DNA from 2 places in the Paenibacillus xanthanilyticus genome. Region 2 is predicted to be linked to the other one. Evidence: riboswitches for the same ligand, from Rfam matches in the RefSeq annotation. Region 2 holds a riboswitch; the other holds the start of a gene.

The links. Region 2 has a riboswitch for cyclic di-GMP ahead of ACFSKT_RS30810 (DUF192 domain-containing protein). Riboswitches for the same ligand answer to the same signal wherever they lie in the genome.
Region 1: another riboswitch for cyclic di-GMP. It lies ahead of ACFSKT_RS22205 (diguanylate cyclase domain-containing protein); the one in region 2 lies ahead of ACFSKT_RS30810 (DUF192 domain-containing protein).

What each region holds. Positions count from the first base shown of each region.
Region 1 is NZ_JBHUHA010000002.1:1,153,954-1,158,146, forward strand. It holds gene ACFSKT_RS22200 (MBL fold metallo-hydrolase) at 1-231, opposite strand, end outside; gene ACFSKT_RS22205 (diguanylate cyclase domain-containing protein) at 318-1,814, opposite strand; cyclic di-GMP riboswitch class I at 1,886-1,970, opposite strand; gene ACFSKT_RS22210 (hypothetical protein) at 2,225-2,614, opposite strand; gene ACFSKT_RS22215 (hypothetical protein) at 2,657-3,211, opposite strand; gene ACFSKT_RS22220 (SMI1/KNR4 family protein) at 3,223-4,176, opposite strand.
Region 2 is NZ_JBHUHA010000002.1:3,034,899-3,039,091, reverse strand. It holds gene ACFSKT_RS30835 (pilus assembly protein TadG-related protein) at 1-46, opposite strand, end outside; gene ACFSKT_RS30830 (TadE/TadG family type IV pilus assembly protein) at 57-437, opposite strand; gene ACFSKT_RS30825 (A24 family peptidase) at 434-946, opposite strand; gene ACFSKT_RS30820 (Flp family type IVb pilin) at 1,031-1,225, opposite strand; gene ACFSKT_RS30815 (Flp family type IVb pilin) at 1,348-1,542, opposite strand; gene ACFSKT_RS30810 (DUF192 domain-containing protein) at 1,595-1,969, opposite strand; cyclic di-GMP riboswitch class I at 2,026-2,115, opposite strand; gene ACFSKT_RS30805 (carboxypeptidase regulatory-like domain-containing protein) at 2,554-4,193, opposite strand, start outside.

The sequences.
Region 1 (4,193 bases), 1.9 Mb from region 2:
GCCGATGTGGTCGCGGTCCTGATGCGTAATGATGATCGTCGACAGCTCCGCGAGCGGCAGCGACGCTTGCTCCAGCACCCCGCGGATCAGCTCCAACTGCCCGGGTATGCCCGTATCGACGAGAATCGCGCCTTGCTCGTCTGCCAGCAAAGCGGTATGGACGACGAACGGATTGCCGTTCACATCCATCTGGAATACGATTGTCTGAAGCCCTTGGTTCCCTAAGGCCATGTCCTCACTCCCCATCTTGGTTCATATGGAGCCCGGTAGCGCTGCATCGGGTTATATTTGCATCATGCCTGCTTCGGCTCACGGTGTCAACCGCCCGGTTGTGCGGGAGCAAACACCGCCTGGCATCCGCCTTTGCGCTTGGCCATATACATCGCGGCATCCGCCAGCTGGATCAGCTCCACCGACATCGCGGCATGGTCCGGGTAGAGCGCGACGCCGATGCTGGATGAGACGTGCAGCTCCAGCTCTTCGATGCGGTATGACTCCGACAGGCAGGCCGCGATCGACGCCGCCAGCTGTCCGACGCGCGCTCGAGTCGCATGCTCCATGATGAGTGCGAATTCATCTCCGCCCAGCCGCGCGAAGGTGACGTTCTCCTCCTGCAGCACCCGAAGCCGGTCGGCTACGGCTTGCAGCAGCAAGTCGCCTGCCCGATGGCCATATTGATCGTTCACCGGCTTGAACCGGTCCAGATCGAAGTAGCAGACCGCGACCTGCTCTCCGGATCGGGCAGCCTCATCGATTGACGCCTCCAATTTCTCAAGGAACGACTTTCGATTGAGCAGCCCGGTCAAGCCATCATGACGAGCTACGAATTCGGTCATCGCCAGCGTGGATTGCAGCCGCTCGTGCAGGCGCTCCCGCTCCGCAAAGAACAGCACCTGACGAATGATAATCAACACGACGATAAACAGCAGCGCGTATTGGATAAACGGGTTCATCCGGTCGATGAGAATGATGCCTGTCACAATCATGAGACCCAAGTAAGGCACGCCGAACTTGATCATCTGAAAGACTCGGTTTTGCTGCGGCAGCTCGTTCGACGCCGCGTTCCGCGTATCCGTCGCCTCATGCATGCAAGCCAGCGCCAACGCGAATGCGCCAACGCTCCAGCAGGCATCCAGATAGCCCTCGATATCCAGCTCCCGAATATCCACGAACAGCCAGTACGCTGTATCGCCGGCAATATAAAGCAGGAAGGCGAGGACAATATATGACCGGGCCGCCCGGCTATATAGACGATCGCTATTCAACACCCAGATGAACAGAATAAACAGCATCAAGGCATCGGCAATCGGGTACAGCATATTGACCGCGACCGACAGGTCGATCCCTTCGGTCCACGCATCGGTATACGCCGGTTTGATGACGAATTCCCAGCTAACGACCAAGAGGCTGACCAAGAGCGAGAGCGAGTCGGTGACGAGACGGAACCGCTCCTTGCCGCCGCGCACCAATTGCGCCATTGCCACCACGAGCAGTCCGGACTGCAGCAGCCACAGCACATCTGCCGCGCTTAGCTCCGGCGTGGGGGTCTGCCAGATCCAATCGCTGGCCGCCCACATGGATTGCGCGAGCGTTTCAAGCACCAGCGTAAAGACGATCAATCGCCAAAATCGACGCTTTCCGGCTTCAACCCGTTTCAGCATCGGCAGCATGAAGGCTATCGCGAGTGCCGGAGCCACGATATTCATCACGTAAAGCAGGTCGCTATCCCCGTCCGAACGAATCATCTCGAAGAACTGAAAACAAAGAAAAACAGTAAAAAGTACAAGGGCGTTAGGCCGCGATCGTGCATTCATAGTTGTTCCCCCGTGCATACTTGGTATATATAGGGCAAAAAGGCATCCGCTTCTGACGCGAATGCCTCGGGGCAAGCGGTCTGGCAGCCGTTGCGCGCGCGCGTTAGGCCCATGACTTTGCGTCCTTACTTTTCAGTAAGTTTGCCGAAACGTGATCGTGATAGGTCATATTATCGTAATCTAGTTATACAGCGATTGGCGATTATTTTCCATGACCAATACTTACAAGAACAGGATGCAGACAGGTATACATGGCAAGGAATTGTCGATTTAGGCAGAACGAGGTCTTCTCCGTCAGCTCTATAAAAAGCCTCCGGCTCCGCTGCTTAGCGGGCTCGAAGGCTTCTGAATCGTATGGCGCGTCATGCATATGACCGCCGAGGGCTTGTATGCATCCAGGCACATCCCGTTCACGTCACATCCGCCGGAATCTGACACAGCACGTAACGCCCCGTCCATTGTGTCGTCGTGGCGATCGCCGTTCGGCCGTTCCGCTCGAAGAACAGACCGGCGCCTTCTTGATCCTTGAACGTCCATCCTCGCTCCGCGAACCATCGTTTGACCTTCTCCTTCGCATCGCTTGTCCTCGTCAGATACCAGTCGGAGCGCGCGTCCTCCCCCACCTTCGCCAGCGTGTCCGCGGGCGCCTGCCGGACGATCGCGAGCGCCTCTTTACGGCTAACGGAATCGAAGGGGAGAGGGGGATAATAGCTTTTGCTCCAGAGGATCATCCCCGCGATTGCAGCCAGGCACAGGAGCAAGAGGCCGGTAACATAGGCCCCTATTCGACGGATTGTCATCCTTTTCACCTCCGAAGATGGCAAGCTTTCGCAGCTCCGAAGCTAGTTCGGCGTATGAAGCAGGCTGCCCGCCTCATCGTAGTAGTTGTAAGCGAAACGGTAGGCATGTTCCTCGGTATTCGGCAGCTCGAGCCAAGTCGCCGTCTTCTGGCGGACAGGGAACGTCTGCACGATCGTCTCGTCGTTCACGGTGAGCTCGAGCTTGGCGACTTCGCTTCGTTCATTGGCTACGAATAGAAATTGCGGCAGGTTTCCGGACTCCTTATCCGGAAATATAAGAAAATCGGCAAAATCATGCCTTGCCGGTCCTTCGGTATCGATCATCGGGTAGTTCCCTTTGTCATTTTGCTTAAAATGAATATTGGCCGGTTTGCCATCAGCCAAAAACGCCACGTAGCGGTCAGCGCCGATATCCCGGGTTTCCAGCAGCTCGACCGCGGCGCCGCGATAGCTGTCGATCGATTGAATAACCTCAATCACCGACTGATTATCATTGCCGTAAAGCTGCTTGTCTTTGCCCGACGTGTAAAGGATGAGGATCGCAAGCAGAGCGACGGCGGCGAGTATGAAGCCGTTCGATTTATAGTTGCGGTTCATGGCGTGCCCTCCTACTCGTCCGTCATCTCGGTCAAGCTGGCCATGAAGTCCTCGAACGAAGCCGCAATCGGCATGGTCTCGACGCCGGTTATTGCCATGCCATCCGCATACACGCCTTCTTCCCACTCCTCCACCACCTGCACGATCGGCGGATTGTCGCCTGCTTCTTCGCGGTAATCGAAGAAATAATATTCGCCGAACGGATCCCATGCGAACGGAACGAGCTTATCCGGAAAGCCCCGGCTCTCCGCGAACATCCGATGTTTAGCGGGCAAATAATCGTCGCTGGTTGGATTGAAGTTCAAAAATCCGCTCAGCAGCAGCGTCCCTTCGCCGTCCGGCAGGACGACCTGCATGACCGACTCCGGCTGCGCCCCCTCCTCCAGCATGCGGAGGAATGCGGGCGGATACGGGAACTCGCCGGGCTCGCCGGCAATCTCGCGCTCGGGAGGCGGCGGCAATGAGACTTCCGCGTACGGCTCCTCGGGCTCGCCAGGCATCAACAGCGTCGGAGCCATCGAACCGTCCATCAATTCCGCATAGGGCATCTCAACCAGGCTCATGACCGTGCTCGACACCTCGTATTCCGAGAGCGGATTCACGGAGATCAACACCAGCAGAAACAACGCCGCTAAGCCTCGTCGCCAGTAACGTGGACGCCGCTTGGCTTTGTCGCGTCCTTCCTCTTCCGCTTCCTCCGCTGGCCCGACCAGCTCCTCTCGCCAATCGGCCTCAGCCGTCAACGCGGTGATCAGCTCATCCGCCTCTTCGTACCGGTCACTTGGCACGTGAAGCTCGATCGGGAACGGCGCGCTCCCCATGAACACGCGCATATAGCCGCCGGCCCCCGGCTCGCGGCGGAAATAAGGGATGCTTTCCGTCTCCAGCAATTGCTCGAAGAACATCGCCTCCAGCTCGCTGCAATCGCGCAGTTTCACATAATGGCGCCTGTCCGCCAGCTTCATATCCAACCTGCTCTCCC
Region 2 (4,193 bases):
TGCTGCCGCGTTCTTCCTTTATAAAAGCGCCAAAATCCGTTTTCATCGTGAACCTCCTACTCCACCCGAATGGTGGAATGGGCTGAAAGAACCGGGGCCGGAATGACCCGCGTCATGACGGGCGTCATCAGCGGAAGCGAATAGCGCAGCGTCACCGTCACGTTCTCCCCGGATGCCCGGGTAGACTGACTCGGCGTAATCGTCACCGTCATGCTTGCCGGGTCCCCTACCCGAAGATGTGCTTTGGCATAGGCCGTCATGTCGCCGTCGCTTCTGCCCAGTCCGCCGAGGCGAGCCGTCTCCTGCACGGTCATTTGCAAACTGGAGTAAGCGAAGAGCAGCCTGCCCAAGTCCGCGATTCCGCATAGAAGCAGCATCAGCAGCGGCAGCAAAAGCGCAAACTCGACTAGCGACTGGCCGCGCTCGTCCCGTATCATCCCGCTCCCCATCCTTCCATCATAAAACCGAGTACGCATCCGGCCGCGATCGCCACCCCGTATGGGTACGTGCCGGAGACGAAGTGTCCTTGCAGCGGCAGCTTCAGCCGGTACCGGATGCATACCAAAACGTACTGCATGTAACGGATTCGCGCCCGAAAACCGTTCTTGAACAACACGATCGCAAGCGCCATGACAGCCCCGAACAGCGCCATGTAGACCGATGCGGCCATCACGAAGCCCGCTCCTTTCAACGCCCCGACGAGCGCAAGCAGCTTGACGTCGCCCGCTCCCATGCCGCCGAGAAGATAAGGGATGAGCAGAATCGCGAACCCCGCGCCAAGCCCGATCAGCATATGAAGCAATCCGCTCCAGCCGTCCGTCGCGGCATGATATACGACCGCCAGCACCAGCGCCGGAGCGATGACGTTGTTATAAATTTTGCGGCTGCGCACATCGGTGACGACGCATAGCGCCAGCACGAGCAGCATAATCGCGTTTGCCCACATCTTCGCGTCCACCTCTCAACTGGTTTCGTCCAAAAGGAAAGGCCGCACGCCACTAGTTGACGCACGGCCCTTAGGCAAGGAAGCTTAAGGCGTTCCGCCCATTTCCGTCACGCCGGTGTTGACCGTATCCTCCGCGTTGTCGAACAGGTCGATAATATGACCGCGCAGTGTGATGAGCGCCGTCACGACCGCCACCGCGATTAGCCCGAGCACCAATCCGTACTCCGTCATCCCTTGACCTTGCTCATCGTTCCAGAAGCGGCGAATGCTGTTCATCATGTTGTTAGCCTCCTAAGAATGGTTGTTGTCTCGTGGTTGCGGTTCAAAACAACGGCTTCCGTGCTTTCTTCGTCCGTCTGCTTGTCATCCTATATCCGATCGTACCAAGGATCGACCAAAAATTAAGGCGTGCCGCCCATCTCCGTAACGCCCGTGTTAATCGTGTCTTCCGCATTGTCGAACAGGTCGATAATGTGGCCGCGCAGCGCGATCAGCGCCGTGACGACCGCGACCGCGATCAGACCTAGAACCAATCCGTACTCCGTCATCCCTTGGCCTTGCTCGTCGTTCCAGAAGCGGCGAATGCTGTTCATCATGTTGTTAGCCTCCTAAATTTGTGGTGTCGATCAAAATTCAGTTTACTGCTCGTTAAGGTTCCAAAATCGCGGTCTGTCCCAGCTCGACCTTCGCGGCTGCCAACGTGCCTGCCGGAAGCTCCACGACGGAGCGGGTTCCCGCGAACGCCGCACCGACCCTCCCCGGCCGGAGCCGATGCTCCATGCCGACGACGACGCCTGCCTTGTCCAGATGAAGCACGTCCAGGTCGTAGTTCATAAAGAACATGTGGACTGACTTGCACGGCTGAATATGAAGGCCGCTGCCGCTTGGGAGAGATTGCCTTCCTACGAGGCCTCGCAGTCTCCGCCAAAACGTGTAAGCGCATTCAATTTGGTCGCCAAGCCGTTCCCCGCTCTCCCGAATGACCAGCTTCATCCGGGTCGCCACCTCCTTTTGCGTATGCAAAATAGCCCACCTTTAGGCCCGAAAGGAGGGTTCGAAAAAAGAACTCCCCTGCATCTTTCGGCAGCTGGCTGGCATCCCGCGTCTTCCGCGGCTTAGCCCCTGTAGCTTTGCGTCGCCGGCTTTCGCCGGTTTTGCCTTTATCGAGATCCAGCGAAGTTCGTCTTGCTTGTTCGCCGTTCCGATATCTTGATCACATCTTACCCCGAGGTCCTATACTCCGTAATCCGACAAAATCCCCTATTTTTAGATTATCCGGATAAGGTCCAAATTCCCTCGAAATAGTAGTCTTAATAGACTAAATGTTGATTAGTAATGATTCTTTTCTCCCTATCAGACAATGAAACAACCCTAAAGGAACTAGGTAACATTAACCAATCAACGTGATCCGATTATTCATGCGACCAAAGGTCTGTTCTCCTGGCTGTTAGATGCGCTGCCGCCGCATGAATGTCATGCGTAAATAGCGGCGATTAATTAAAGCGTTTATGAAGCAGAGCATGTGATATTTTCACGGAAAAAGGGCGCCCCCCGTCACCTGCGGACGGCTGCGGGACACCCCTTGATCTGGTTCCGGGCTCAGCCGGCTATTCCTCGTCATCGTCTTGCAAAATCGCGTCCAATACTGTCACTTGACCATTGAAAATAAGGGCGCTTTTCGTGAGCGGACGTTTGTCCGGATAGGTGAACTGCACATCGTAGATACCGGCAGCCAGATTGCCGATGTAATACTGACCGGCCGTGTTCGTAATGACCGCGCGTACGAGCCGCCGATTCCGGTCGAATACTTCCACGAGCGCTTTATAGAGCGGGCGCAGCCTCTCGTCGCGCACCGTGCCGCGCAAGTCGCCCATCTCCTCGGGCATGCTGATGCGAACTTCCCCGCCCATACGCGGATCGAACACCACGACAGCCGATCCAAGCATGAGCGAGCTTGTCGTAATGACGAGCGTCTCGCTCGGCAATCCGCTCACCGCGAATCGGCCTTCCGGGTTGGTTACCGTCACGGCGAGTACTTCATTATTGGCGTTCAGCACCTGTACGACTGCCCCGTTCATCACATTCTGCGCCGTGTTCGTCACGGCGCCGACGATGGTCGTCGGGTTGGCGCGAAGGCTGACATTCAACACGCGCGCGCTTCCCGGTTGAAGCGTTATTGCGTTCGACTCGCTTTGAAAACCGGATTGCGACGTCCGCACGATGTAGTCGTCGGCCCGCAAACCGCCGATAAGGTAAACGCCTCGGGCGTCCGAGAGACCGCTGCGCACCACGATGCCCGTGAACGCGTCGATAACGTCGATTGTCGCGCCGGCAATCGGCAAGCCGTTCGATTGCTGGACGATCGTGCCGGACAGGGAAGCGGGATTCGGCGTGAGCGCAAAATTCAACGTAGTCGTCTGACCCGGTCCGACGTGCGCCGACGTTTCCTCCGTCCCAAAATTGGGCTGACTCGCAATGACGGTATAGTTGGAGGCCGGTACCCGATTAATCGTATAGTTGCCTTGCGCGTCCGTCAGGGAGGAGGCCACCGCCTCGCCGAACGTATTGAACAGCCGAATCTCGATTGCGGCGCCCGCGATCGGCTGCCCGGTCGCGGCGTTCGCCACATTCCCCTGGATGGTCGCGGGATTGCGGGAAAGCACGAAACTGAGCGGCGTCTGTAGATCCGGCGCGACTGCCTCGGACAGAATCTGCGTGAAGAAGCCAGAAGCCTCTGCCGTTACGGTATAGCGACCCGCCCCCAAATCTTGAATGAGATACGCGCCGCGATTATCCGTCAGCGCGGTAGCCACGACGGCATCCGTATCATCTCTCCTGACCGTCACGACGGCTCCTTCCACGGCAGCGCTCGTGTCCAGATCGGTGACGTAGCCGGCCAGCGATCCCGGATTCGGGACCAACTGCAGCACGGCGCTCGTCGACTGGCCGCGGTTCAAGTTGACGACCGATGCGCCGGTTCCGAACCCGGCTGCGGATACGGCGGCGACGAAGGTGCCGGCCGGCAGATTATCAAGTGCGAAAGCGCCGTTCTCATCGGCAATCCCCGTCGCCACAACCAGATCGTTCAAATCGCGCACAATAACCGTGCTGCCGCCTAGGGCGGCTCCGGTCGCTTCGCTTCGCACGATCCCGCTCAGCACGGCCGGCTGCGATTGAAGATTGAAGTTGGCGGTCGCCGTTTGGCTCGCGGCAACCGGCACCTGCTGCGATTGGGCGACAAAGCCGT